DNA from 4 places in the Thioalkalivibrio sp. ALRh genome. Region 1 is predicted to be linked to each of the others. Evidence: predicted binding sites of a transcription regulator. Region 1 holds the regulator's gene; each other region holds the start of a gene.

Region 1 (7,243 bases):
AGTTGGGGGAGACGTTGTCGGTATTGCTCGATCAACACCTTGGGCTCACGTTTGTCAGCGATGGACAGCGGATTGCCGAAGACTTCCACCGGGTCGAGACGGGCGATCTGACCCGGCGGGCGCTCGGCGAAGAGCGCGGCCCCGCGCGTCGATCCTCCCGCGATGAACGATGGACCGATGCAAGCCTGGCGGAGTTCTCGAATGCCGGCCGCAATGCGCCGTCGCCGCGCCGTACTCAGGATGCGGGCGTTCTGGAGATGATCCATCCGGTGGGGAAAGGACGCTATGCCACGCACTAATCAGCCGTTGAAGGTCATTGCGGTTGCCTCCGGCAAGGGCGGCGTCGGCAAGACCAATGTGTCGGTCAACCTGTCCGTGGCGCTCGCGCGGCTGGGCCGCGAGGTCATGCTGTTTGATGCCGACCTGGGGCTGGCCAATGCCGATGTGCTGCTCGGACTGCGACCCGAGCGCACCCTGCATGACCTGGTGACCGGACAGGTGGACGACCTCCAGGATGTGCTGATCGAGGGCCCGGAGGGGATCAAGGTCATCCCGTCGGCCTCGGGGATCGCGGCGATGGCGAATCTCACGCAGCTCGAGCACAACGGTTTGATCCAGGCATTCAGCGCCTATTCCAAGCCGCTGGATGTGCTGGTGGTGGATACGGCAGCGGGCCTGCAGGAATCCGTCACGACCTTCTGTCGAGCGGTCCAGGAGACCCTGGTCGTCGTCTGCGACGAGCCGGCGTCCATCACCGATGCCTATGCCTTGATCAAGGTGCTGCATCGAGATCATGGCATGCGGCGTTTCCGGCTGGTCACGAATATGGTCCAGGACCGCGCGGGCGCCGAGCGCTTGTTGCAGAAACTCACCACGGTTTGCGACAACTACCTGCCGGAAGTCATCCTGGATCTCGCCGGTTACATCCCGATGGACGAGCATCTGCGCAAGGCCGTACAGAAACGGGCACCGGTCGTGCAGCAATATCCGGGCAGCCCGGCGGCCAAGGCCTTTACCGAACTCGCCCGTGCGGTCGACCGCTGGCCGGTGGCCCGTGGTGCCGATGGTGGTGTCGGGTTTTTCGTCGAACGGATGCTGCAGAGCGCATGATGGCGACGCGTAATCGCCTCCACGGATACGAGAACGTGGCCGCAGCCGGCCACGAGCAGCGCGTCGCGGAACATATCGAGCTGGTGCACCGCATCGCGCACCATCTGATGGCTCGCCTCCCTTCCTCGGTCCAGGTCGATGACCTGATCCAGGCCGGCATGATTGGCCTGCTGGAGGCCGCGCGGCAATTCGAGGGCGGGCAGGGCGCGACGTTTGCGACCTACGCCGGGATTCGCATCCGTGGCGCGATGATCGACGAGTTACGCCGCAGTGACTGGACCCCGAGATCGGTGCACCGCAACAGCCGCAAGATCGCCGAGGCGATCCAGACGGTCGAGGCCAGGGAGGGGCGTGCGGCGCGCGGGGTCGAGGTGGCCGAGGAACTCGAGGTCCCGATCGACGAGTACTACTCGATGCTGCAGGACCATGCCGGCGCCCATCTGTTCGCGCTGGATGATCTGGGCGGCACCGATGGTGATGCGGACCGGGTGATCGAGGGGCAGGAGGCCTCGCCCTCGCGCACGATCGAGGCCGGGGAGTTTCGCGAGGAGCTGGCCGCCGCGCTGGGCGATTTGCCCGAACGCGAACGTCTGGTGTTGTCGCTTTATTACATCGAGGAGCTCAACCTGCGCGAGATTGGCGCGGTACTCGGGGTGACCGAGTCGCGCGTCAGCCAGATCCGCAGTCAGGCCGTTATCCGACTGCGCGCGCGCCTGGGCTCCTGGCTCGAAGACGGCGAGGCTTTGCAGTTATTCTGAAGGCCAAGCTCTAGTACTCATATGAATCATTTATCCCGGAGTGACCTGTGGACAAGGGAATGAAAATTCTCATCGTGGACGACTTCTCCACGATGCGACGGATCATCAAGAACCTGTTGCGTGATCTTGGCTTCAACAACACCCAAGAGGCCGATGACGGCAGCACGGCATTGCCGATGCTCCAGAACGGCGACTTCGATTTTCTGATTACCGACTGGAACATGCCCAATATGCCGGGCATCGACCTGCTGCGGGCGGTTCGTGCCGACGAGAAGCTGAAGACGATGCCGGTGCTGATGGTGACGGCGGAGGCCAAGCGGGATCAGATCGTCGAGGCGGCCGAGGCGGGCGTGAACGGCTACGTGGTGAAGCCCTTTACTGCGGAAACCCTCAAGGAAAAGATCGACAAAATATTCGAACGCATTGAATCCCAAGGCTAGTTTGGGATTCGGTGTCGAAGTCTCCTGGTCCAGACAAATGGATGGCCGGGGGATCGATCCCGGTCATCACGTTCGGGATGGGGAGCGAGCAAGGGGCTTTGGATGACAGACCAAGAACAATCGATCAGTGAGCAGCAAATCGCTCGCGCGCGGGAGCTCGTGCAGGTTCTGGAGGCAGGGGATGAGGTGGCCGCGCGCGCGTTGATCCAGGATCTGGCGCGCCCCTACGACCGCGAACTCTTCGACGAGCTCGGAAAGCTTACGCGCGACCTGCACGAGGCCTTGCAAAGCTTCCGGGGGGATTCGCGGCTGGTCGAGTTGACCCAGGCCGAGATCCCGGATGCCCGCGAGCGTCTCAATTATGTGGTCACGATGACCGAGAAGGCCGCGCACGAGACCCTGACCGCGATCGAGACGAGTCTCCCCATTGCCGAATCGTTCAGCCAGCAGGCCGGCCAACTGACGGCGAAGTGGACCCGTTTTCGCAATCGGCAACTCTCGGTCGACGAGTTCCGGGAGTTCGCTCGTGAGCTGGACGAGTTTTTTGCTCAGGCCAACGACGATACCGAAGAGCTGCGCCGCCTGCTGTCGGAGGTTCTGATGGCGCAGAGCTACCAGGATATTACCGGGCAGGTGATCCGGCGCGTGATTCAGCTCGTGACCGACCTGGAGGAGAACCTGGTCACGCTGATTCGGCTGTCCAGCGGGCGTATGGAGACGGTCGAGGCTGCGGAGAAGACGCTGGATGACGATGCCGAGCGGCGTGAGGGCGATCGGCGTGGACACGGGCCAGCAGTGCCGAAGACTCAAGATTCCGGCCAGGATGTCGTTCAAGGACAGGACGAGGTGGACGATCTGTTGTCCAGCCTGGGCTTCTAGGTAGCCCGCTGATCCCTGAATCGGCGGCTTCCCGGCGCCCACCCCTCAACGGCAAGCCTCACCGGAACGGAGAGACCGAATGGCCATCGACCCCAACGACGAAATCCTTCAGGACTTCCTGATCGAGGCCGGGGAACTGCTCGAAGGACTCAACGAGCAGCTGATCGACCTGGAACAGCATCCCGATGACCGGGATCTGTTGAACGCGGTATTTCGCAGCTTTCACACGATCAAGGGTGGCGCGGGCTTTCTGAGCCTGGATCCGCTGGTGACCGTCTGCCATCACGCAGAGGATGTGTTTAATCTCCTGCGCAATGGGGAACGTCAGGTCGACGGTCACCTGATGGATACCATGCTGCGGGTCCTCGATACGTTGAACGTGATGTTTGGCGACCTCCGCTCCGGGGTCGATCCGACGCCCGCGGAGGCCGATCTCGTCGAAGACCTGCGGCGGATGGCCAAGAATGAAGACGTGGCCGGCAATTCCGAACCCGCCGCAATCGCGACGCCAGACGTGCCCCCCGAACCGGAGCCGGAACCGGCACCCCCCGCCGAGGTGGAAGCCACTGCGAAGGCTGGAGGGGATGAGTCGGGGCTGGTCGGTGCCGATGACGAGATTACCGATGACGAGTTCGAGGCCCTGCTGGATTCGCTGCACGGCGATGGTTCGCCGCAGGCGGCCCAGGACTCCGCTACGCCGTCGACTGAGGACGCCGGGTTGCCCGGCACCGATTCGGATGCAGCCGGGCCAGGGGACGACGGCGAGGACCTGATTTCCGACGATGAGTTCGAGAACCTCCTGGACGAGTTGCAGGCGCGAGGTGATGGGCCTCCCGCCACTGCAGCGCCGGCACCCGCTGTGACTGAGTCGTCCCCGCATGAAGAGCCGAGCGTGGAGCCCGAAGCCGCTGGCGCGACACAGGAACCGCCGGCTCCCGAAGCCAAGCCACAGGCGTCTTCGCCTGCGGCCGCGGCGGCCGGCGCCCGGCAGGCCCCTCAGGGCGAGGCCTCGGTCCGTGTGAACACCGAACGTCTCGACGAGATTATGAATCTGGTCGGGGAGCTGGTGCTCGTGCGCAACCGCCTGAGCATGTTGCGAACCCAGCATGTGGACGACGAGCTGGGCAAGGCCATTAGTTCGCTGGCGCTGGTCACGTCGGATCTTCAGACGTCGGTGATGAAGACCCGCATGCAACCGGTCAATAAGGTCTTCAATCGCTTCCCGCGCGTGATCCGCGATCTGTCGCGCAGCCTGGGGAAGGAGATCGAGCTGGAGATCTTCGGCGAGGACACCGACCTCGACAAGAACCTGGTCGAGGCCCTGTCCGATCCGCTGGTGCATCTGGTGCGCAACGCCGTGGATCATGGGATCGAGACTCCGGAGGTGCGCGAGAAGGCCGGCAAACCGCGCAAGGGGACGGTGGTGCTTGGCGCGGCTCAGGAAGGCGATCACATCGCCTTGCTGATCAAGGACGATGGGGGTGGCATGGATCCGCAGGCCCTGCGGCGCAAGGTCGTCGAGAAGGGTCTGATGGAACCCGCGATGGCCGAGCGGATGACCGATCGCGAGGCCTTCAACGTCATCTTCATGGCCGGGTTCTCCACCAAGACCGAGATCTCGGATGTGTCCGGTCGCGGGGTGGGGATGGACGTCGTCAAGACGAAGATCTCGCAGCTTAACGGCACCATCGAGATCGATTCCGAGATCGGTGTCGGGACCACGCTGCGGGTGAAGCTGCCGCTGACCCTGGCGATTCTCCCTGCATTGATGGTCATCCTCGACGGGCGGCGATTCGCGATCCCGCTGGCGTCTGTCTCGGAGATCCTGGACCTGGATCTGACCAAGACCCATTACGTGGATGACCAGGAGGTCATTGTCGTAAGAAATCAGGCGCTTCCGGTTCACTATCTCAAGCGGTGGTTGAAGCCGGGATTCATCCCCGAAGCCAAACCGGAATCGCATGTGGTCGTGGTGCATACCGCGGATCGCAAGGTAGGGCTGGTCGTCGATGATCTCGTGGGCCAGGAAGAGGTGGTGATCAAGCCGCTGGGACAGAACCTGCAGGGCGTGAAGGGCCTGGCAGGCGCGACCATCACGGGTGATGGAGGGATTGCGCTGATCCTGGATGTCGCCGATCTCGTGGGTTTGTTGACGCACAAGATCCCGTCGGCGGGCCGCACCCGGCGGCCTGCGCAAACAATCGAGGGCTAAGGATGCCGGTTAAGGTACTGGTGGTGGATGACTCCGGGTTTTTCCGCCGCCGCATTAGTGAAATTCTGGACGCCGACGCGGGGATCGAGGTCGTCGGCAGCGCGGAGAACGGCGAGGAGGCGATTCGCAAGGTCAAGGAACTGGACCCGGATGTCGTGACCATGGATATCGAGATGCCCGTGATGGACGGCATCACCGCGGTGCGCCGGATCATGGCCGAGAACCCCCGGCCGGTACTGATGTTCTCGAGTCTGACCACCGAGGGGGCCCAGGCGACCCTGGATGCGCTTGAGGCAGGGGCGGTGGACTTTCTGCCGAAGCGCTTCAGCGACATCGCGTCCGATGAGGACAGCGCGCGTATGATGCTGCGCCGGCGGGTGCGCAGCCTTTCGCGCAGCCGGGCCCGTTCGGTCAGCCAGCCAGGGAGCGTGCGACCAGCGGTCGAGGCCCGCCCTTCTGCGCGTCGTGAAGAGTCCGACCGCAAGGCGGCCGAGGTACAGCGACAGGCCCCGCCGGTCAGTCGGCCCGCCGTGCCGCTGCGGCAGGTCCGCGCGGTGTTGATCGGGACGTCCACCGGGGGGCCGGTGGCCTTGCAGGAAGTGCTCAAGGCCCTGCCGGCGAACTTCCCACAGCCGATCTTGCTGATTCAGCACATGCCTGCGAGCTTTACGCCGGCCTTCGCGGAGCGCCTGGACGCCATGTGCCAAATTCGGGTCAAGCAGGCACAGGATGGCGATGTCATGCGCCCTGGGGTGGCCCTGTTGGCCCCCGGCGGTCTGCAAACCACGCTGGAGCGCGGCAGCCAGACAACGGTGCGCGTGACCGAGAGCCCGTTGGGCACGATCTACAAGCCCAGCGTGGATGCCGCGTTCAGCTCGGCGGTCGAGGCCTTGCGCGGGCAGGTGCTCGCCGTGGTGCTAACCGGGATGGGCGCAGATGGCCGCGAAGGTGCGCGGGCTTTGAAGACCGCCGGGGCGCAGGTCTGGGCACAGGACGCGGCCACCTCGGTGGTGTATGGGATGCCGGCTGCAGTCGCAGAGGCCGGGCTCGTGGACCAGGTGTATCCGTTGCCGGATGTGGGTCCGGCACTGGTCAAGGGGTTCTGCTAGATGGATATCCTGAGCCTCATCGGGATCACCCTGGGGCTCGTCGCGGTGCTCGGGGGGAGTATCGCGAAGGGGAGTGGTCTGGGCGCACTCTGGAACGCGGCCGCGTTTGTGATCGTGGTCCTGGGGACGCTGGGGGCAACCCTGGTGCAGGCGCGCATGGCGGTGTTTCTTCACGGGATGCGCATTCTGCCCTGGGCATTCAAGCCGCCGCGGATCGACAACGAGGCGATGCTGGCTCGCATCGTGGAGTGGTCCAACGTGGCACGCAAGGAAGGGCTGCTGGGTCTGGAGACGCTGGCCGACGAGGAGACCGACGAATTCGCGCGCAAGGGTCTGCAGTTGCTGGTGGATGGCTCCGAGCCGCAGACCATCCGCCAGATCCTCGAGGCGGATCTGGACAACCGCGAGCATTTTGATACCCAGGGGGCCAAGGTATTCGAGAGCATGGGGGTGTACGCCCCGACGCTTGGCATTGTCGGCGCGGTGATGGGTCTGATGGCGGTCATGCAGAACCTGGCTGACCCCAGCAAGCTGGGAGCGGGGATTGCCGCGGCCTTTGTCGCCACGATCTACGGGATTGCTTCGGCAAACCTCCTGTTCCTGCCGGTGGCGAACAAGCTGAAATCAATCATCCAGAAGCGCTCGCAGCACCAGTTGATGCTGATGGAGGGGCTGATCTCAATCGCCGAGGGCGAAAACCCCCGCAACATTGAAAGCAAGCTTAGCGGCTTCATC
Region 2 (7,243 bases), on a different contig from region 1:
TTGCCCTCGGTATCCCAGAGCCAGGCGCCTTCCCCCCGTTCGAAGGCAACCGGCAGCCGGCTGTAGGTATTCTGCAGGACATCACTCATTAGCAAAGCTCTCCCAAATGAAGAAGCCGGCGAGCGAGCCGCCGGCTTCTGCCCAGGGTGCCGCACTGGGGCGGCCCCCAATCGCGTTATCGCGACTTATTTCATCTGCTGGGCGACAAAATCCCAGTTCACCACGCTCCAGAAGTTCTCCAGATACTTCGGACGCGCATTGCGGTAGTCGATGTAGTAGGCATGTTCCCAGACATCGCAGGTCAGCAGCGGGGTCTTGCCATCACGCATCGGATTGGCCGCGTTGGAGGTGTTGACGATCTCCACCGAGCCGTCGCTATTCTGCACCAGCCAGGTCCAGCCGGAGCCGAAATTGCCGACCGCGGCCTCGTTGAACTTCTCCTTGAAGCCATCAAACGAGCCAAAGGCGCTGTTGATCGCGTCGGCCACCTTGCCGGACGGCTCGCCGCCGGCGTCCGGGCCCATGCAGTTGAAGTAGAAGGTGTGGTTCCAGACCTGGGCGCCGTTGTTGAAGATGCCGCCGGCCGGGGCCTTCTTGATGATGTCCTCCAGCGAGGCATTCTCGAACTCGGAGCCGGGCAGCAGGCCGTTCAGCTTGGTCACGTAGGTCGCGTGGTGCTTGTCGTGATGGTATTCCAGCGTCTCGGCGGAGATGTGCGGCTCCAGCGCGTTCTTGGCATAGGGCAGATCGGGCAGTTCGTAGGCCATGAAAGACTCCTTGTAAGAAAACATGCGAGACTGCGGCTGGCCGACCATTGGTGGCCGCGCCAGTAAACCCGTCAACGATAGTCACGTTGCTCGGGTGATGCAATTTCCGATGATGCGGCTTGGTTATCGTTCAGCCAACGTTTGCGGAAGTGTGAAGGAGCCACGGCATGTCCGCGCACGATGCCGATCGACAATCGGACGGCGCCCCCTCGTCGGTGGGTGCGAACCCCTCGCGCAGTGCCTACGCCTGGCGCGGGCGCATCGGGCTTTTCCTGGGCCCGCTCCTGATGCTTGCGTTCCTGGTTTTTCCAGCGCCAGAAGGTGTTGCACGCGAGGCATGGTGGGTGCTCGGGTTGACCCTTTTTATGGCGACCTGGTGGATTACCGAGGCCTTGCCACTACCCGTAACGGCGTTGCTGCCGATTGCCCTTTTGCCGCTGCTCGGCGTGATGCCGATGGACGCGGCCACCGCGCCCTACGCCAATCCCATCATCTTTCTGTTCATGGGCGGTTTTGCGATCGCGCTGGCGGTACAGCGCTGGGGACTCCACCAGCGGATTGCGCTCGCGATCGTCAGCCGGGCGGGGAATTGCCTGCATCGCCTGGTCGGGGCCTTCATGCTGGCCACGGCGGGGCTGTCGATGTGGGTCAGCAACACAGCCACTGCTGCGCTGATGTTGCCGATCGCCCTGTCCGTTCTGGCGCTGATGGATCGTGATACGCACATCGCGGGTAACGGCCTCGGCGCCGATTCGCGCCGCCCCGCACTGGCGCTCCTGCTGGGGATCGCCTTTGCCGCCAATATCGGGGGCATGGCGACGATCATCGGCTCTCCGCCGAACGCGCTGACCGCCGCCTATCTGGGCGACCGGCATGGCATCGAGATCGGTTTTGTGCAGTGGATGATGCTGGGCCTGCCCCTGGCCACCGCGTTGCTGCTGCTGGCCTGGTGGTTGCTGACGCGCTGGGTCTTCCCGGTTCATCGAGTACGCCTGCAGGGGTTGCAGGCGATGATGGACCAGCAGCGCGCCGAGGTCGGGGTCTGGTCGCGGGCCGAATACCGGGTCGCCGGCGTCTTCCTGCTGGTAGCGCTGGCGTGGCTGTCGCGCCCCTTTCTGGAAGGTCTCCTGCCGATTCACCTGACGGATGCCGGGATTGCCATCCTGGGGGCCGGGCTGCTGTTCCTGCTGCCCTCGGGCGCAGCAGACCAGCGCCGGCTGCTGGCCTGGGACAATACGCGCGAGCTCCCCTGGGGGGTGCTGCTGCTGGTCGGCGGTGGTCTCAGCCTGGGTTCGGCCATCGAGGCGAGCGGCCTGGCGGAGCTGGCCGCCGAGGGCCTGGGCGCCGCCCAGGCATGGCCGCTGCTGCTGATCATTGCCGGGGCCGTGGTGGTGACCATGTTGCTGTCGCATGTGACCAGCAACACGGCCACCGCTGCCACGCTGCTGCCGCTGGTGGCTGCGCTGGCGATGCGCATGGATATTCCCGTCGTGCTCCTCGCGATCCCCGTGGCCTTTGCCGCCTCCGTGGCCTTCATGTTGCCGGTCGCGACCCCGCCCAACGCGATCGTGTTCGCCAGCAACCGGCTGCGGGTGATCGACATGATCCGTGGCGGGGCGCTGCTCTCCCTGGTGGCAATTGCCATGATTACGCTTGCGGTCTACGCCCTGGCGGAGGCCATCCTGATGCAGGGCTAGGCCTGTCTCCCAGCCTTTCCGGCTTCCTGTGATCTCCCTCAAGTTTTATGCTTCGCCGCCGCTATCGACGGTGAACTGCCGCAGCAAGGATGCCGCTGGCCCGCAAAGCCTTATTGGGGAGAGTCTTCAACATGTTCGATAACATCCGAATCGGGGTCCGGCTGATGGTCGGGATTATCACGGTGGTGCTGCTGGCCGTGATCCTGACACTCGTAGTCGTGATGAACAGCCTGGGCACCATGGCCGATCGTGCCGAACAGCGCGAGCTGACCGATCTGGCCGCGCAGCTTGTCGGTCGTCTGGACCAGGAAGCCGCGCGCGCGACCGCGATGGCAGAGACCGTGGCGAAAATCCCCGACGTGCAAGAGGCGATGGCGACGGGCGATCGCGAGCGTCTGGCCGAGATGACCGTTCCCAGCTTTGAATCGCTGAACGAGCACTACGGGGTGGACCAGTATCAGTTCCATACCCCCCCGGCCACTTCATTCCTGCGCGTCCACTCCCCCGACAACCACGGCGATGACCTGTCCGACTTCCGGCAGACCGTGGTCGACACGAACGACAAGCGCAACGCGATCTCGGGGCTGGAAGAAGGCGTGGCGGGTCTCGGGATCCGCGGGGTGGTACCCATCGAGCACAACGGCGACCACGTCGGCTCCGTGGAATTCGGCCTGTCGTTTGGTGACAGCTTCTTTGAAGAGTTCACCCAAGAAACGGATTCGCCGGTTGCCCTCTACCTGCGTGATGGTCGGTCGTTCAACCGCTTTGGCGGTACGATCAGTGGCGAGTCCACCTTCAGCGATGCCGAGATGCGCGAGGTCATGGAGGGCGAGGAGCTGGTGCGAAACGTGACCTATGAAGGCACCCCGATGGCCGTGGTCGCGCGTCCCGTTACGGATTTCTCCGGTGACGTGGTCGGCGTGCTGGAGGTCATGGTGGACCGCAGCGCGTATGTCGCGATGGCGCGCAACGCGACCGGCACGGTGGTGGCGGTTGGCGTGGTTGCCGTGGCGCTTGGTGCCCTCCTGGCCTGGCTCCTGACCCGAAGCATCGTTCGTCCCCTGAATCGCACGGTGGCCCGGCTGAACGATATCGCGGGAGGCGAGGGCGATCTGACCCGTTCGCTGGAGGTCTCTGGCAAGAACGAACTCGGAGAGCTGGCGGAGGCGTTCAACAACTTCGTCAAGAAGATCCGCGGCCTCGTATCCACGGTCGCGGCCGGGGGCGATCAGGTTGCCGCAGCAGCGAACGAGCTGTCCGCGACCAGCGAAGAGACCAACGAGCAGGTGCGGCGACAGAAGTCGGAGATCGATCAGGTCGCCACGGCCATGAACGAGATGACGGCAACGGTGCAGGAGGTGGCCCGCAATGCAGCGGATGCCGCCGCCGCGGCACAGAACACCGACCAGGACGCCAACGAGGGTCAGCAGGTGGTGCAGCGTACCGTGGCTGCGATCAACGCGCTGTCGCAGCAGGTGGATGGCGCCGCCGAGGTGGTCAGCCGCCTGTCGCAGGACGCAGAGGAGATCAACAAGGTCCTGGAAGTCATCGGCGATATCGCCGACCAGACCAACCTACTGGCGCTGAATGCGGCGATCGAGGCGGCGCGTGCGGGCGAACAGGGCCGCGGTTTCGCGGTGGTTGCCGACGAGGTCCGTACCCTGGCCAGCCGCACGCAGGACTCGACCCACGAGATCCAGCAGATGATCGAGCGGGTGCAAAGCGGTACCCGCGAGGCGGTGCAGGCGATGGAAGATGGCCGTTCCAAGGCGCACCAGAGCGTGGAGCAGGTCAATCTCGCGGGCGAATCGCTGACCGCGATCACGCAGTCGGTCACGCGCATCAGCGACATGAACACGCAGATCGCCAGTGCCGCCGAGGAGCAGTCGACGGTGGCCGAGGAGATCAACCGCAACGTGGCCAATGTCACTGAGGTGCTGGATCAGACCGCGGCCGGATCGGAACAGATCCGCAATGCTTCCGAGGAGCTGTCCAAGCTGGCCTCCGAGCAGCAGCAGCGGGTGGGTCAGTTCAAGGTATAAGCCCCGAGCCAGTTGATGCCAAGCCCGGGACCGGAGACGGTCCCGGGCTTTTTTGTGGCCGGCTTACTGGCTCTCGGTGGGCGGAAACAGGCGCTCGCCGTTCTCCCGGGCGATCATGCGCTGGACGTTCGCGGGTAGCTGCTCGAGCCAGGCCCGGGTGCTGTCCTTCAGCACCGTGAAGTGCTCCCAGCGGGCCAGGCTGAAGGTGTCGTTGCCGATCAGGAAACGATCCGGATAGTCGAGGAACAGTTCGAACCAGTCGGCGTCGATGATGCCGCCGGGATTGATGCGCGGGTTGCGCATGGAGACATCCATGACCATGTTCGGATGCCGCTCCAGGTAGTCACGAACCAGTGGCGGGTAGGCATAGGAACCGGCGTGCGCCCAGAGGATGCGTACCTCGGGCTGGACGGCGTAGGCATGGTCGATCACGGCAGGGTCGCCATGGATCACGATCCACAGATCCCGCTCGACTGCCAGTGCCAGCAGGTCCTCGAAGCCGCGGGCAAATCGGTCATCGGCCTGTATGTGCAGCTCCCCGATCCCGCGCCACTGGACCTGGCTTCGGTCGAGTATGGTCTCGACCTGTTCCCGCAGGCCGTCCTCGTGCATCCAGTCCATCTTGCGCCCCAGGCGCTGGGAGATCTCGAGAAACGGGACGATGCGCGCATCCACCTCCGGTTCCAGCGCTTCGATCAGTTTCGAGCGCGGGGACATGATGATCGCGGACTGGATTGAATTTTCTTGCAGCGTGCGCGCGACGGCCTCCGGCGGGAAGTGTTCCATCTGCCGGTCGCGGTAGTGCAGGTGGGCATCGAACAGGGGTTCAAGTGCCTGGGCAGAGGCTCCGCCAAGCAGTGAGCCGAGCAGCAGGGTCGCAGCCGGAAGAATGAACAGACGGGGCAGTCTTCGAGGGCGGTTCAGGGCAGCCATCCAGCGGGTTCCTCGGGTACGGGAACCCCAATCTTATACCGTGCTGTGCCGACAGTCCCCGAGTCGGTGGCCTGTGGCGGTTAGGCGCGGGAGTCCCCGGACACCGCGGCATCTCCGGAGCTACCGTCCGGGCGGTTCGGGTCAAAGCGCTCGCGCAGGTATTCGCCGATCGCATCCGACTCGTACAGCCAGCGTACCTGGCCGTCCGGTTCCTCGATGCGCAGGCAGGGCACCTGCAGCTTGCCGCCCTCGGTCTGCAGCTCCTCGCGGTGAGGGCCGGCCGCCTGGGCATTGCGCAACTCGATGTCGAGCGACAGCCGCTGCATGGTACGGCGGGCCCGGATGCAGAACGGGCAGGCCGGGAAATGGTAAAGCGCGAGGTGGCGCGTCTGTTCGTCAACGCGGGCCTGGTCGGCGGGGTCGCGTTCGATGCCGCGCGGGCGCGACAGGCGCTCGCCAATCAGCATGAACGGCGTGAGGATCAGGCGTACGCCGCGGAAAAACCATCGGATCAGAAATCGCATGCGCGAAAGGATGCCACAAGCCCCCTGGCGGGTGACAGAGCCCGCATCGGGCGTGGCACGTCACGGCTGGCCGAAGTCGAACTCCCAGGGGTCTTCCGCCGGGGCGTCCAGCAGGGACGGACGCAGGCGGATCACGGTGTAGCCTGCGGCCTCCAGGTCATCCAGCCGGTCCGGTGCGGCCGTGGCCACCTCGACATGCTCGGGGAAGGCATCGGGCTCGAGATCGCGCCAGCCGGCGAAGGTCCCGCAGACCACGACGTTGACGCCGTCATCCATCACCAGTGACTCGATCTCGGCGTGGAGCGAGCCCTGTGCCGCTGCCTCGGCGCGGGTGAGGGTGAACTGCTCGGCGCCGTGTGTGACAACCGCGATCGGGAGGTCCGGAGCGCGCTGGCGCAGCACCCGGATATTGGCGTGGATCTCGGGCAGCAGGGCACTCAGGGCCGCGCGGTCGTTTTCGACAATCTCGAATGCGACGCCATCGGGGAGTTCGGTCTTCTCGAGCAGTGCCTCGACCTTGGAAGAGGGGACGGCCTCTTCCGGCTCATCCGCAGCGGCCAGACTGCCAACGGCCGTGGGCAGTGTCAGGCTGCAAAGGACAAACAACGTCGAGATGAAACGCGGCATCGGGTACCAGGGGTCAGGGCATGGGTGTGCTGAACCCTATTTTGGGCCTGATTGCCGGGTCGGTGTCTACTCGGCCCGGGTTTGTCGCTTTCCTAGTGGCGATCCCCCGTGGCCTCGGCCGCCATCTGGTCGTAGCTGGTGTGGCGGACGTTCTTGCCCTTCACGAAGTACACCACGTACTCGCAGATGTTCCGCGCTCGGTCGCCGATCCGCTCCAGCGATCGGGTCGCCCACACGATGTCCATCAGACGCGGCACGGCATCGGGGGAGGCGGTCATCTGTTTCATCAGCTTGTGCGTGATGGCCTCGTAGAGGCTGTCGATCTGGATGTCCTGCTGTGCGACCCGCACCGCCTGCTCGGTGTCCATGCGCGCGAACGCATCGAGCACGCCGCGCGTCATCTCGCGCACGAGCTGGCCCATCTTCGCGATCTCGTCCATCGGTGCCTCGCGGCGATCGGAGTCCAGCAGTTGCAAGCCCATGCGGCCCACACGCTCGGCCTCGTCGCCCATTCGCTCCAGGTCGGTGATGGTCTTGATCACCGCGATCACCAGACGCAGGTCGGAGGCCGTGGGCTGGCGACGGGCGAGGATGTGGGTGCATTCCTCGTCGATCTCGACCTCGAGCGCGTTGACCTTGTAGTCGGAGGTCAT
Region 3 (7,243 bases), on a different contig from region 1:
GGGGCGACGAACCCGAACGCGAACCCATCACCCTCGAGCTCGAGGCCCACGACCGCGCCGGCCTGCTCGGCGAAGTCGGCAATGCCTTCTCCGCCAGCGGCATCAACCTGCTGCGCGTGAACACCCGAACCGACCCCAACGACCGCAGCGTCCACATGGAACTCGAGGCCGAGATCACCGACCTCGGCGAACTCAGCACCCTGTTCGACCGCCTGCAGTCCCTCGGCAGTGTCCAGTCCGTCCGCCGCATCCCCAACCCGTCAGCCTGAGCCCGGCTACGTAAGCACTACTGCATCGTCCAGAGGGCTGGCCTCCTACGCCAACACGGCCACCTGTAGGAGCGCAGCCCTCTGCGCGATCCAACGTTGGACAGGCCCCTAACCGCCGGGCTTCATCGGCCCGGAGCGCATGGAGTTACGGCGGGTGTTCTCGTAGGCGTTGGTGCCTTTCCGCCCCGCGCGCAGTTCGCGCAACTGGCGGCTGGCATCACCGCGGCGTTCGGTCAGGATCGGAACGGTGTCTTCGTAGAACGCCGACAGGCGTTCCAGCGCGCTGCGCAGGGCCTCGCCCGTGTCATCACGCAATGGTACGGGCTCTTCGCCAAACGCGCGTTCGACCAGCACGCGCGCCTTCAGGTCGAGCTCTTCCAGGCGGTCCCAGTCTTCTTCGCGGATGGCCTGGTCCATCAGGCCGCGTACGGCCTCCACCGCATCCTCCAGCGTTGCACCGGAGTCCTCTGTACCCGCATCGTTTGTCGTCATGATCGGCGAACGACAGCACGCGGCAATCCCGCGGTCAAGGTCAGACGCCTCAACCGGCCTTGCGCTGACGTTCCTCCGGTGGAATCTCGTCCCAGCCGGCCTTGATCTCGCGCAGAAGCTTGGCGACCTCGTCCAGCGCCGCCGGGTCATTCTGCGCGTTGCCTTCCAGCAGACGCCGGGTCATGTACGCATAGAGTGCATCCAGGTTTCCGGCCAATTCCGGGCGATGCTTGTGATCCAGCATCGCACGCAGTGACTCGACGATATCAATCGCCTTGCCGATCTTCTCGCCCTTGAGCGACACATTGCCTTGCTGCATCGCCCCCTTGGCAACCGCAATGCGCTCCAGCGCTCCCTCGAACAACATCTGGATCAGACGATGCGGATCGGCCACCTGGGCCTCGGCCAGCGCGCCCGATTGCCGATACTGACTCACCGCGCGATTCATACCCGGTCCGTACATGTCGTGTTCTCCCCAAGATTACCTGGACTGGTTCCTGGCCAGTGGCGTGTTGGCCAGTTGCCCCATGAGCTGGTCGCCGGTGGCCTGCAGCTGGGCGACCATCGAATCCATCCGCGAAAACTGGCGCACCCACTGCGCCTCCATTCGTTCGATTCGGGCATCGAGATCTTCACGCTGCCGTTCGATCCGGCTGAGGTCGCTCTGCAGCCCGTCCTGGCGCACCTGAATCAGGCCATCGCGGCCCGTAAAGCTGTCGGTGACTTCGCGCATGTTTCCGGCAATCTCGCGAACCGTGCCCGACACATTCTCGAACCCGTCACGGTCCATCGCCTCCTGGAATCGGGTGCTGTCGAAGCTCAGGGTGCCGTCACGGTTGCTCACAATTCCGAGCTCCGCCAGCGTACGATTGCTGGCTTCGCTGTTCTCGGCCGGCTGGATCAGGGCATTGCCCAGACGGCTGCGGACACCGCGAACGGTGCTGTCACCCGCCAGAATCGCCGCCTCGTCCTCTTCTGGGTCATAGGCGGTCAGCTCGCTCGTCCGGCCGATCAATGCGTTGTAGTTCTCCACGAAGCCCTGCAGCAGGGACTCGAGTTCATCCCGGTCTTCGGATACCGACACGGTGGTCGGCCCGTTCGACACGCCGGTCAGCTCGATCTCCAGTCCCTCGATCGTGTCCGAAAGCGTGTTCGAAGAGCTGGTAACGGCAAGGCCGTTAATCACGGCTTCGGCATCCTGCGCCGCCCGGGTTTCGACCATATTGTTGCTGTCCAGGCGGCCCAGGCCACCCGGATCGCCGTCGGCGGTCACCTGGATCTGGTTGTCGGCGCCTGTTTCATTGGCCTCCATAACCAGGCGGGCCCCGGAACCGTCATTCACGATGGATGCCCGTACGCCGGCATCGGAGTCGTTGATCGCATTGCGCAGATCGCGCAGCGTCATCCCTTCCTCGACGTCCAGCGTTACCGCGGCGCCCGAACCAACCTGGATCGTCAGTTCGCCCGCACCAACCGCGTCATCCGCGCTGTCGAAATCGCCCGGTGCCGAGGCCACAATCTGCGACTGCGCCAGCCGGTTGACCTCCAGCGAGAAGTCCCCGTTGTCGGCGTCTCCGGTGACCGTCACATTGGCCACACCCTCGTCGCTGACGCTCGCCGACTGCTCCGGTTCGAAACCGGAAAGATCGCCCAGCACCGAACCAACCTGATCCACGCTGCTGGTCAGTTCGCCAAATGCCGAGATCTGCGCGTCAATGCGCTCCTCGCGCTGGTTCAGGCGCTGTTCCTTGGGCTCGCGCTCCGCCGCCACGAGCTGCCCGACGATTTGATTGAGGTCCAGGCCGGACCCGACTCCGAGAGAACTGATCGCCATCTGATGCTACCTCTAGCGGCCCGGGTACCCAGGCCCTTGATCACGTCGTTATGCAGGATAACGACCGGAAACCCGATTTCTTGAGTCCCGTATGACCGCATCGTGATGACGGGCGTTCGGCACTCGGTTCTATTCTGGTCCATATCCGCAAATTCCGCAGCCCTGGCCACAAAAAAGGCGGACAGCCTTGCGACTGCCCGCCGTTCGGACTCACTGGAATCCTTGGCTTACTGCAACAGTGCCAGCACGTTCTGCGACGTGGCGTTCGCCTGCGACAGTACGGAGGTCCCCGCCTGCTGCAGGATCTGGGCACGGGTCAGCTCCGCGGTTTCCTCGGCGAAGTCGGCATCCCGGATCCGGGAGCGGGCCGCATCGAGGTTCTCCGAGGAGATCTCCAGGTTGGCGATGGTGTTCTCGAAACGCACCTGCACCGAACCCAGGTCGGCTCGCAGGGAGTTCACCTGGTTCAGCGCTCCGTCGACGATCGCGAGGGCCTCGGTGGCACCATTACGGCTTCCAATGTCTACGTCGGTGAGATTCAACGGATCCGATTCAGTGCCATCGAACAAAGTGATCGAAGTGGCATCTGAGTTGTCATCGCCTTCACCATCGCTGAGAGTTACATCACCGCCATCTACTTCAAACGCGGTGTCAAAGTTGCCGCGAATCGCTATAGTGGTTTCACCATCATTGTTGGTGATCAGCGATGCACTTAGGCCAGCATCGCGAATCGCACTCACCGCAGCGTCCGTATCCAGATCGCCGCTTTCGAACCCTTCATCTGCGACGGCTTCACCTTCGGGTGAGGATAGTGCCGTATTGATCTGACGGACCGCGTCTTCTAGAGAGGTCACTTCGCTGAGATCAACCTCCAGTTCGACTCCCAAACCTTCATCTTCGCCCTCTCCCCCAAGGACACCGACTTTATCGAGCGTGATCGTCAAGTTGTCAATGGATTCAATTCCGACATCGTTGATCTGTTCCTGGGTCAGCCCTCCTTGTTCCTCATCCGCATCGCCCACGGCGATCGCCCGGCCAAGTTCAGTTGCCCGCGCATCGGCGCCGGACACCGCGATGTTCTGACCCTGGTTGGCCCCGATCTGGAAGAAGATGTCGTTCAGCGCACCGTCCAGGATGGCATCGCCGTTGAACTCGGTCTCGTTGGCCACACGGCTGATTTCGGCCACGAGCTGCTGGGCCTCGTTGTTCAGGGCCTCGCGGTCGGACGACGAGTTGGAGTCGTTCGCCGCCTGCACGGACAGTTCACGGATACGCTGCAGCGCATCGCCCACGGTACTCAGCGCACCCTCGGCGGTCTGCGAGAACGAGATGCCGTCGTTGGCATTGCGCACGGCCTGGTTCAGGCCGTTGATCTGCGTGCTGAAGCGCTCGGAGATGGCCAGACCGGCAGCATCATCCTTTGCGCTGTTGATTCGCAGGCCCGAGGACAGCCGCTCGAGGCTCTGGCCCAGGGCACCCTGCGACTGGCTCAGATTGCGCTGAGCATTCAGGGACAGGATGTTCGTGTTGATAACTTGGGACATGATTACGTCTCCTTACGGCATAGCTTTAGACCGCCTCGGGCGATCGCGATGGCGGCATTCAACCGCTCTCAGGGCCGTTAACGTCTGCCTGTCCTCAAGCTTTAACGACAATTTCCGATTTTTTCCGATTGTGTCCCGCACAGGTCCGCAATCAGGCAGCGCGCGCGGCGCGGACAGAAAAAAGCCGGGACAAGCCCGGCTGAAGGTCACAATATGCGCGGTGAGGCGCATCAACCTCAGGCCTGTTCCTCGACACCAGTGCCATCCAGGCCCCGTTGCTCCTGGAAATGACGGATCAGGGCCACCACCGCCTCCGGCGGAATCTGCCGAATCACCTCGTCCTGCTCGGCATCTTTGACCGTGATCACTGTCCGGCCGCTGGAGTCGTCCACGCTGAACTCCAGCGCACGCTTGGACGACTGCAGATAGGCGTTGATCGACTCCACCACCTGTTCCATACCCTCTGACTCGCTTGGGTCCAGGCCCTGCCTTGCTTCGCTGAATTCCCGCTCGAGTCCATCCGTGGGAGTCGAAACGACATTGCCGGGCACAGCCCGGGAACCCGATCCATCCGCCGGCCCACGCGCGACAGGCATCGAGGCGTCGCCCGGACCCTGGCGCACGGGCTGAAACACCAATGAAGTGATACTGCCAATCGAATCACTCATCTTGCTCCCCTCACCATCAAGGGCGGGTGACCGTCCGGCCACCCGCCCGCCTGGCCTTCTACCGGTTCAATTTACTGCAGCAGCGCGAGCACGTTCTGCGACGTTGCGTTCGCCTGGGCGAGCACCGAGGTACCCGCCTGCTGCAGGATCTGCGCCCGGGTCAGCTCGGCCGTTTCGGCGGCAAAATCCGCGTCACGGATGCGGGAGCGGGCGGCCTCCAGGTTCTCCGAAGACACCTGCAGGTTCGCGATGGTGTTCTCGAAGCGCACCTGCACCGAACCCAGGTCGGCCCGCAACGAATTGATCTGGTTCAGAGCCCCATCGACGATGGCAAGTGCTTCCGTAGCGCCACCGCGGCTGCCGATGTCAACATTGGTCAGGTTCCGCGCGCGAGAGGCAACCTCATCCTCATCGGTAAAAAGATGGACTGCAACTTCATCTTCTAGCGTCACGGTACCGCCCGATACTTCGAAAGCAGTGTCGAAGTTACCGCGGATGGCTATCGTGGTTTCGCCATCGTTATTGGTAACCAGCGAGGCACTGAGGCCGGCATCGCGAATCGCAGTCACCGCAGACTCGGTACCGAGCTCGTTATCGTCGAAACCGTCCTCTGCTACAGCATCACCTTGGGGCGCAGAAAGCGCGGCATTGATCTGGCGGACCGCATCTTCCAGCGAGGTCACCCCATCAAGATCAACCGTCAGCGCAACTCCCAATGCATCGTCACCCTCACCCCCGAGCACGCCAACCTGATCAAGCTGGATGGTGACGTTGCTGATCGAGTCAATGCCGATGTCGTTCAATTGCTCCTGCGTAAGACCGGCATCCCCTTCGGCAATAGCACGCCCCAACTCGGTAGTACGAGCATCCACACCGGAGACTGCGATGTTCTGCCCCTGATTGGCCCCGATCTGGAAGAACAGATCCTGCAGGGCCCCATCCAGGATCGCATCACCGTTGAACTCGGTGGAGTTGGCCACGCGGCCGATCTCGGCGATCAGCTGCTGGGCCTCGTTGTTCAGGGCTTCGCGGTCGGAGGCGGAGTTGGAGTCGTTCGCCGCCTGCACGGACAGCTCGCGGATACGCTGCAGCGCATCGCCCACGGTGCTCAGCGCACCCTCGGCGGTCTGCGCAAACGAGATTCCGTCGTTGGCGTTGCGCACGGCCTGGTTCAGGCCGCGGATCTGGGTGGTAAAGCGTTCGGAGATCGCCAGACCAGCGGCGTCATCCTTGGCGCTGTTGATACGCAGGCCGGAGGACAGTCGCTCCAGGCTCTGGGCCAGCGCGCCCTGGGAATTGCTCAGATTGCGCTGAGCATTCAGGGACAGGATATTGGTGTTGATGACTTGAGACATGATTACGCTCCTGTAGCGTCATGCCGAACCACCTTGGTCGGCTTCATCGGCGAACACTCGTGCGCCTTCGAAAGCAGTAACGACCACTCGACCGAATCCTTTAGCCCCATTCCGGAAAAATTTTGCCGCCCGCCTGAACGTGTCCGCCACGGCGCCCTCTCGCCGCCCCCAGCGCTTCCGTTCACACCACATGTCACCCCGGCCGATGCGAAGCCACCCATACCGTCATTGCGAGAAGCCGCAGGCGACGCGGCAATCGGCTCGCCGAGCCAAGGGCGTGTGAATCGAGCACCGTGCACGTCCAGGCCGATTGCTTCGTCGCTTTGCTCCTCGCAATGACGTCTCCATTGGCAGGGGGCCAGCGGCCTAGAGCAGCCAGGTGGTGCCGATGCGGGTCTCGGGCGTGGCGCCGGGGATCAGGTCCATCAGCAGCCAGCCGAAGATGAGGGTGATGAAGGCGCCACAGAAGACGGTGGCCACGAACAGGCCGATGCGGTTGCCGCGCTTCAGGCCGAGGATGCCGCGCAGCGACCAGTAGAGCAGCCACAGGCTGTAGAAGATCAGCAGCAGGCCGACGGTGTTGCCCCAGGGCCAGGGAAAGGCGGCGGCGACCTTGCCCACCCAGGCGGGCAGCAGGCCGATGGTCACCGCCAGCATCGCCCGGTCCGGGTGGGAGTAGCCCTGGAACAGCTCAGTCAGGTAGTGCGCGGACCAGGCCAGGCCCAGCACCCCGATGCTCATCGCCAGCACGCTGTAGACGCCGAAGCCCCAGGCGCCCGGGATTGCCTCCTGCGGCAGCCCGGTCGGGATGATCTGGTACAGCCACTGGCTGACGATCACGCTGAGCAGCAGCACCGGGAACGCCAGACGCAGAAAGGTTTGCCACCAGAGGGGTATCGCCTCCAGTTCGCCCACCTCCCGCACCGCCCGCAGGGGGTTCGTCAGCGTGCGCAGGACCAGAAGGCCCGGGCTCAGGCGAGAGGGGAATGAGTTCATCCCGTCAGTATGTGGCAATCCCGTGACGGTTTCGTGACAACGCTTGCCTTGACCCTGGCCTGATCGACCCGGGCTCAGCCCGCGA
Region 4 (7,243 bases), on a different contig from region 1:
CCTGTCAGTCCTGCAATGGGGGCCGCGTCAGCCGAGGCCCAGCAGCCGGTTGCTGCTTTGTTCCAGCGTGTTGGCGCTGTCCATCATCTTTACCTGCATCTCGAAGTGGCGAGACAGCTCGATCATCCGGGTCAGCGCCTCGACGGTATTCACGTTGCTGCCCTCGAGCATGCCCGAGACCACCCGCACCTCAGCATCCGGCGGCGCCTCGCCGCCGTCGGCCATGCGGAACAGGCCGTCATCGCCGCGCTCCAGTTCATTCACGTCCGGGTTCACCAGGCGGATACGCTCGATCGCGGCCAGGGCCTCCGGCCCCACTCCCTGCGGGCGCACGCTGATCGTGCCGTCCGTGCCGATCTCGATCTTCTCCGACGGCGGGATCGCGATCGGGCCGCCATCCCCCAGGACCTGGTGCCCCTGTGCGGTGCGCAAGAGCCCGAACGCATCCACATGCAGGGAACCCGCCCGGGTGTAGCCTTCCTCGCCGTCCGGGCCCTGCACCGCGATAAAACCCTGGTCCTCGATCGCGATGTCCAGATCGCGACCGGTGCTTTGCATCTGGCCCTTGGAGAAGTCCGTGCCGTCGGTGCCCAGCTGTGCGTAGTCGCGCGAATCGAATACCGGACCCCGCACGGGGACGGTGTTCGCGTTGGCCAGTGCCTGGCGAAAGCCGTCGGTATTGGCATTCGCCAGGTTGTGGTTGTTGACCGACTGCGCGTGCATGGTCTCCTTCGCGCCGGACATCGCGATGTAGAGGAATCGATCCATGCCTGTGCCCTCGTGTCCCTGTCCCTGACCTAGCGGATGTTGATGATGGTCTGGGTGACCTGGTCGGCCGTGGAGATCGTCTGCGCGTTCGCCTGGAAGTTGCGTTGCGCGGTGATCAGATTCACCAGCTCCTGGGCAATATCGACGTTCGAGGCCTCCAGAGCGCCGGCCTGGATCTCGCCCAGGTTGCCGGTGCCCGGAGAGGCAAACACTGGATCACCGGCCGCAAAGGTCTCGGCCCAGTTGTTGTTGCCCAGCTGCTCCAGGCCCTGTGGGTTGGTGAAGTTGGCCAGAGCGACCTGCCCCAGAACGGAAGATTGGCCGTTGGTGAAGCGCGCGAACACCACCCCGCTGGAATCGATGTCGACCCCCGTCAGCCGGCCCGAAGCGAACCCGTCCTGGCCAAGATCGTTCACCGCAAAGTCGCCACCAAACTGAGTGGTCCCGGCAAAGTCGATCGTCCCGTCCAGACCTTCAGCCCCGTTGGTAAAATCTTCCGTGGAGAACGGGAATTCCGTGTTGCCATCCAGCTGGCCACTGGCGTCAAAAGAGAGTTCGAAGCCTTCTTCCTCGTTGATCGGCTCGCCGTCAACGCTCATGAAGGCCGTCCACTCTCGTTCGTCGCTCTTCACGAAGTAGATGCGCGCATCGCGGGACGTCCCCAGCGAGTCATACACCGTCAGGGACGTCGAGTAGTTATAGCTGTCCGGATCATCGAACTCGAACTCGCCCGGATCCAGGATTGGAGCATCCGACTGGAGATTGACCAGAGCCTCAATGTCACTGGTAGCCTGCGGCGCGGAGGCCCCTGTCTGCAGACGCAAATCCCCAAGCTGTCCGGTATTGAAATCAGTATCCGTGCTGCCCGGGTTGATTGGCGGATAGCCCTGCAGCTGCTGACCCTGGTTGTTCACCAGGTTGCCGTCGCGGTTTACCTGAAACTCGCCAGCGCGCGTATAGACACGATTGCCACCATCGTTCATCACGAAAAAGCCCTCGCCATCAATCGCGAGGTCGAGACCGTTCTCGGTGAACTCCGTGCGTCCCTGCGAGAACTGCTGTGTCACCGCCATGAGACGCGAACCACCCCCAGTCGCGGTCTGGCTGACGCCACCAAAACTCTGCGCAAAGACATCACCGAACTCGGCGCGCGAGCGCTTGAAACCGGTCGTGCCGGCATTCGAGACGTTGTTGCCGGTGGTCTGCAGATCGGCCTGCGCCGAGTTCAGTCCGCTCAATCCGATATTGAAGGGCATACTGGTCTACCTCCGTTAGAGTCCGTCAGCTGCTGATGCGCCGGACATCCGAGAAATTGATCTCGCCCAGGCCACGGACCATCAGGCCCAGGCTGGAATCGTCGCCTACCGAAACGCTCTCGACGCGGGCGTCGAGGAAGACATCTACTGATTCACTACTGGAACCGCTCTGGGCCGACGCCCGGAATTCATATACGCCCGGGGCCGCAGGCGTCCCGTCATCGCGCAGACCGTCCCAGGTGAATTCCTGCAGCCCCTCACTGGCCGAACCCAGATTCATGCTTCGGATGCGTTCACCCGTGGGGCTGTACACCTCGACCTGCAACTGCCCGGTCGACTGATCCAGATCCACGGCGCCGCGCACCGTGCCATCCGCACCCAACTCGCTGAAGTCGGTTGGGACAAGGACGTCCTTACCCACCAGGGAGGCCGCTTGCAGGGTCTGGCTCTGGCCCATGGACTGAGCGAGTTTCTCGAAGGACTTCGAAAGCTCTTCGATCCCCGTGACGGTCGAGAACTGAGCCATCTGACCGATAAACTCCCCGTTTTCCATCGGTTCAAACGGGTCCTGATTCTGCAGCTGGGTAGTCATCAGCTTCAGGAAATCGTCCTGACCCAGGCGATCCGTCTCCTTGTCGTCCGGCTTGGGACGTGACAGGCCCAAGCGGTCCAGCATTTCGGGTGATATCTGAGTCATGGGAGGCTCCGGTTTAGCCCTGGCCGATCTGCAGCGTTCGCTGCAACAGCTGGCGCGAGGTCTCCATCACCTCGACGTTCGCTTCGTAGTTGCGCGAGGCCGACATCATGTTGGCCATCTCCTCCACCACGCTGATCGCGGGACGGAAGATGTAGCCGTCTTCGTTGGCCTGCGGATGGTTTGGTTCGTAGTGCGCCTGTGGCGGCGCGCGCGACTCATCAATTCCCGCCACCCGCACGCCATTGGAGGCGCCGTTCGGATCGGCCTGGTTCATCACGGTCTGAAACAGCACCTGCTTCGCCCGGTAGGCCTCGTCGGGGTTGGTCGCCACGGTGTTGGCGTTGGCCAGATTCGACGCGACCGTATTCAGCCGCACCGACTGCGCGGTCAGCGCGGAGGCCGAGGTGTTGAACAGATTAAACAGATCACTCACGACATCACTCTCCTGTTCCCAGCGTTGGCGCTCGCATTAGCGCTCGCCCCGCAGAGCATCACGGATGCCGGAAACCCGGCGGTTCAGGAACTCGAGGCTGCTCTGGTACTGCAGGGAATTCTCGGCAAAGGCCGCCCGCTCCAGCTGCGGGTCCACCGTGTTGCCATCCAGAGACGGCTGCGATGGCACGCGATAAAGCGTCTCCATCGACCCGTTGGCACCACCCGCCCCGCCGGCGCCGATATGGCCCTGATGTGTGCTCGCCATCGGCATGTTGCCGCCCTCGCCGGCCGCCGCCTGCAGCACCGAGCGAAAGTCGATATCGCGCGCTTTGTAATTCGGCGTATCGGCATTCGCGACATTCGAGGCCAGCAGCTCCATCCGCTTCGCACGGACGTTCACCGCCTCCGGGAGAATGCCCATCGCCTTGTCGAGAGAGAGACTCATCCGTCGTACCCCGTCCGCCACTGGCGAACTTCAGGTTCCTCGGGACGAAACCGCTTCGCCCCGTACGACAGGGACAAAGCAATTGGTGTGCCACTATGGGCCGAAAGAGGTTGGGAGAGCAGCGCCGAGGGTGGCGCCCGGATCGCGGGAGCGACCGTATGGAAAGGCGGAAAGGGCCGATCAGCCCTTCAGGCGAAGGACGGAGCCGTACTCGGTGCGAACGGTTTCGAAGGCCTGGGTGTAAGGACCCGCTGTCTCGGAAGCGCCAAGAAACAGATAGCCACCGGGATTCATCTGGCGGGCAATTCCGTCAAGAACCTGTCGCTTGGTCTCGGCGGAGAAATAGATCAGCACGTTGCGACAGAACACGATGTCGAACTTGCCCAGCGCCGCATAGCTGTCGATCAGGTTGAGCTTCTGGAAACGGCAGCGGCGCTGGATCTCCGGGCGTACGCGATGGCCCTCCGCCACGGTCTCGAAGAAGCGGGCGCGCCTCGCCTCGCTCAGGCCACGGACGATGCTCAGCCCGTCGTACACCGCGCGCCGGGCATCGTCCAGAATCTTCTCCGAGAGATCCGTACCCAGGATCGATACCGGCACCACACGCTTGGGCCGCGATTCCTCCCACTCGGACGCCACCATCGAGATGCTGTAGGCCTCCTGTCCGCTGGAGCAGCCGGACGACCAGACCTTGATCCCTGCGCCTTTCTCCGCCCGTTCCGGGAGCAGTACATGGCGCAGGATCTCGAACGGGAAGCCATCGCGAAACCAGGAGGTTTCGTTCGTGGTCATCGCGTCGATCACACGCGTGCGCAGGCGCGGGTTGGGTGCCTGGCGCATTGCGTGCAGCAGCTCCGGCACACTCTTGTAGCCGAACTCGTCCAGCAGCCGCGACAGTCGGCTCGACACGAGATACTGACGACTGTCGCCCAGCACCAGGCCACAGCACTCGGAAAGAAAACGCGAGAACTCCTCGTAGTCACGCGAGTCGATCACGAAGTCATCCTTGAAAGTCGACGGTACGGGCGGACGGGCACGTTGATGACGAATCCTTGACAGCGTGTCGGAAAACCCGACTGGGGAACACGCGATCCCCCATGCCGGACGGATGCAGTATACGTGCAACCGCGCGGACGCCGACAGCATCCCAACGGGTGATCGATGCGGCGCGCCATGGCCGCTGATGTTCATGCGGCCGGCAATCCGTTACCGCTTCCATGCCGCCAGGGTCGACTCGGTCGACTAACGCAAACGGCGCAGGCACCGGCATCAGTCCTTGCGGGTCTGGTCAAGCACAGCCTCGGCCAGCTCGTCGGGGTTGAACTTGGACAGGAAGGCGTCGGCCCCGGCACGCTTGACCATATCCGTATTGAACTCCCCACTCAGTGACGAGTGCAGCAGAACCCGGAGGCCTTTCAGGCGATCGTTCGCACGAATTCGAGCGGTGAGGGTATAGCCGTCCATGCGCGGCATCTCGATATCCGAAATCACCAGCTCCACCACCTCGTCCACGGTGCCGGCCTCGGCCTGCTCCTCCAGGAAATCCAGCGCCTCGCGACCATCCTTGAAGACCACGTACTCCCAGCCCAGGCCCTTGATCGCACCCTCGATCTGCTTGCGCGCGACCACGGAGTCATCAACGATCACAATCTTGCGCTGTCCATGCTTGGCGCGTTCTTCCTCGGCCTCCGCGCGCACCGCGTCGGATACCGTGGATGGCAACGGGTTGACGATCGACAGTACCCGTTCGACGTCAATGATCTCGACCAGCTTGTTGTCGATCTCGGTGACCGCCACCAGAAACGACTCGCGCCCGGTCCCACGAGGCGGGGACTTCACGTCTTCCCAGTTAACGTTGACGATCCGGTCGACCGCGGACACCCAGAACCCCTGTACCGACCGGTTGAACTCGGTCACCACCACCTTGTGGTCGCCCGTTTCGCCCACGGCGGTACGCAGCCCCATCGCGCGCGCCAGATCGATGATGGGGACGGTTCCGCCACGCAGGGTAGCCACACCACGCACCACACTCAGCGATCCGGGAATCTGCCGCAGCGGCGGCGACGGGATCACCTCGCGCACCTTGAATACGTTGATACCGAAAGTCTGCGAGCTCCCCAAATGAAACAGGAGCAGCTCCATACGGTTCTGCCCCACCAGCTGGGTGCGCTGATTCACATCGTCAATGAATTGACTCATTGTCCTGCTCTCCCCCTCGCCCAGCGGCCAGCCACCTCGACTCGCCGGCCCCAGTGTGCACCCCGCAGACCGACGCTGTCATGCCACAACCCGCCGTCGCATGCCGATTGCACGCGTTCTAGACCCGATAACGGCCGGCCGCTGTGACTCTTGAGGGTACGCTCCTGATTGCCTGGCATGTTTTCTGCTTGCACGTCTCTGCAAACCTCTCGAGTCCTGACAAGCCGACGCGCATCCAGACCAATGAACCAGTCAGCACGCAAACCTTCCATTCGCTCCTGGTGGCTTTCGGCCGCCATGGGCGTCGTTCTGGCCCTGGTCTCCATTGCGGCACAGGCCGAGATCGAGGCAGTGGAAAACATCCGCCTGGCGGCGGAGCGCTTCATCCAGGAGGAGTTGAACCTCACACCAGGCGACGAAGCGGTAGAGATTCAGATCGGCCGGCTGGACAACCGCCTGCGCCTGGCCCGATGCAGCGAGGCACTGGAGACCCGGTTCCCGCCCGGCGGGCGACGCGATGGCAATACGGCGGTACAGGTTCAGTGCGAGACCCCCGTCAGCTGGTCGATCTATGTGCCAGTCACGGTCGAGCGCTACGCCGAGGTGCTGGTCGCCAGCCGCAGCCTGCGACGCCAGCACACGATCCTCCCCGGCGATCTGCGCACCAAGCGAATTCAGACCTCTCGCCATGCGGGGAGCTATTTCGAGAACAAGGGCGAACTGGTGGGGCTGCAGACCCGGCGCAACATCCGGCCCGGTCAGATCCTGGGCCAGCAGCACGTCACCCAGCGCGAGGTGGTCAGCCGCGGCCAGCGCGTCACCATCCTGGCCGAGAACGGCTCGGTGGTGATCCGCATGCAGGGCGAGGCGCTGGAGAATGGCATCCTGGGCGATCGCATCCGCGTGAAGAACACCTCGTCCGGACGCGTCGTGGAAGGCGAGGTGCTCGAGTCCGGACATGTACGCGTTGCCCTGTAGAATGGCGGTGTGTCTCGTCACCATCCACAAACTGTGAAGCGAATCGAAAATTCACAGCTCAAGGGGCTACAGTTTCAGCCGGTGCTGCCGCTAACCCCTGCAGTAGAATTGCAAAAACAGGAAACCGAATAATGGATATCAAAGGCCCGAACTCCCCCGGCCTGCGCCCGGATGGCAACAGCTCGAGCGTGAAGGGCCGCGATGAGACCTCTCGCCCCGACGCAGGCGCCCAGGGCAATGCATCCTCACCCGTACGTCAGGATGACTCTGTCACCCTGACCGGCGCGGCGCAGGCAATGAACGCCGCCTCCGGGGCCGCCAGCAACGCCCCGTTCGACGAGGCGCGAGTCGCCGAGCTGCGCGAGGCCATCTCCAACGGTCAGTACCCGGTAGACAACGAACAGCTAGCCGATCGCATGATCGAGCTGGAAAGCCTGTTGCGCTAACAGAGACCCGACGATGTCG

Evidence for each region. The regulator FliA, encoded in region 1, starts transcription of late flagellar genes. The targets are predictions, from matches to a motif close to GCTAAAGTTNNNNNNNNNNCNGCCGATA.
Region 2: F791_RS0100735 (methyl-accepting chemotaxis protein) is a predicted target of FliA. The motif match lies at 2,501-2,528, and genes of this name have one in related genera.
Region 3: F791_RS0111455 (flagellin) is a predicted target of FliA. The motif match lies at 4,218-4,245, and genes of this name have one in related genera.
Region 4: F791_RS0100610 (chemotaxis protein) is a predicted target of FliA. The motif match lies at 5,929-5,956, and genes of this name have one in related genera.

What each region holds. Positions count from the first base shown of each region.
Region 1 covers NZ_KB906522.1:130,142-137,384, reverse strand. The annotation lists gene flhF (flagellar biosynthesis protein FlhF) at 1-299, shown strand, start outside; gene F791_RS0110265 (MinD/ParA family protein) at 286-1,110, shown strand; gene F791_RS0110260 (RNA polymerase sigma factor FliA) at 1,107-1,868, shown strand; gene cheY (chemotaxis response regulator CheY) at 1,928-2,308, shown strand; gene F791_RS0110250 (protein phosphatase CheZ) at 2,411-3,187, shown strand; gene F791_RS0110245 (chemotaxis protein CheA) at 3,267-5,399, shown strand; gene F791_RS0110240 (chemotaxis response regulator protein-glutamate methylesterase) at 5,402-6,508, shown strand; gene F791_RS0110235 (flagellar motor protein) at 6,509-7,243, shown strand, end outside.
Region 2 covers NZ_KB906519.1:146,901-154,143, forward strand. The annotation lists gene F791_RS0100720 (acetylornithine transaminase) at 1-89, opposite strand, end outside; gene F791_RS0100725 (superoxide dismutase) at 186-767, opposite strand; gene F791_RS0100730 (DASS family sodium-coupled anion symporter) at 935-2,464, shown strand; gene F791_RS0100735 (methyl-accepting chemotaxis protein) at 2,596-4,506, shown strand; gene F791_RS0100740 (amidohydrolase family protein) at 4,570-5,439, opposite strand; gene F791_RS0100745 (glutathione S-transferase N-terminal domain-containing protein) at 5,520-5,963, opposite strand; gene F791_RS0100750 (DsrE family protein) at 6,024-6,590, opposite strand; gene phoU (phosphate signaling complex protein PhoU) at 6,683-7,243, opposite strand, start outside.
Region 3 covers NZ_KB906524.1:64,971-72,213, forward strand. The annotation lists gene F791_RS0111435 (bifunctional (p)ppGpp synthetase/guanosine-3',5'-bis(diphosphate) 3'-pyrophosphohydrolase) at 1-269, shown strand, start outside; gene F791_RS0111440 (flagellar protein FliT) at 378-761, opposite strand; gene fliS (flagellar export chaperone FliS) at 811-1,224, opposite strand; gene fliD (flagellar filament capping protein FliD) at 1,243-2,595, opposite strand; gene F791_RS0111455 (flagellin) at 2,823-4,139, opposite strand; gene F791_RS13590 (flagellar protein FlaG) at 4,376-4,807, opposite strand; gene F791_RS0111465 (flagellin) at 4,879-6,162, opposite strand; gene F791_RS0111470 (YIP1 family protein) at 6,529-7,158, opposite strand; gene cobS (adenosylcobinamide-GDP ribazoletransferase) at 7,233-7,243, opposite strand, start outside.
Region 4 covers NZ_KB906519.1:121,819-129,061, reverse strand. The annotation lists gene flgF (flagellar basal-body rod protein FlgF) at 28-768, opposite strand; gene flgE (flagellar hook protein FlgE) at 798-2,024, opposite strand; gene F791_RS0100630 (flagellar hook assembly protein FlgD) at 2,050-2,721, opposite strand; gene flgC (flagellar basal body rod protein FlgC) at 2,735-3,154, opposite strand; gene flgB (flagellar basal body rod protein FlgB) at 3,191-3,601, opposite strand; gene F791_RS0100615 (protein-glutamate O-methyltransferase CheR) at 3,782-4,597, opposite strand; gene F791_RS0100610 (chemotaxis protein) at 4,871-5,800, opposite strand; gene flgA (flagellar basal body P-ring formation chaperone FlgA) at 6,044-6,778, shown strand; gene flgM (flagellar biosynthesis anti-sigma factor FlgM) at 6,910-7,224, shown strand; gene F791_RS0100595 (flagella synthesis protein FlgN) at 7,238-7,243, shown strand, end outside.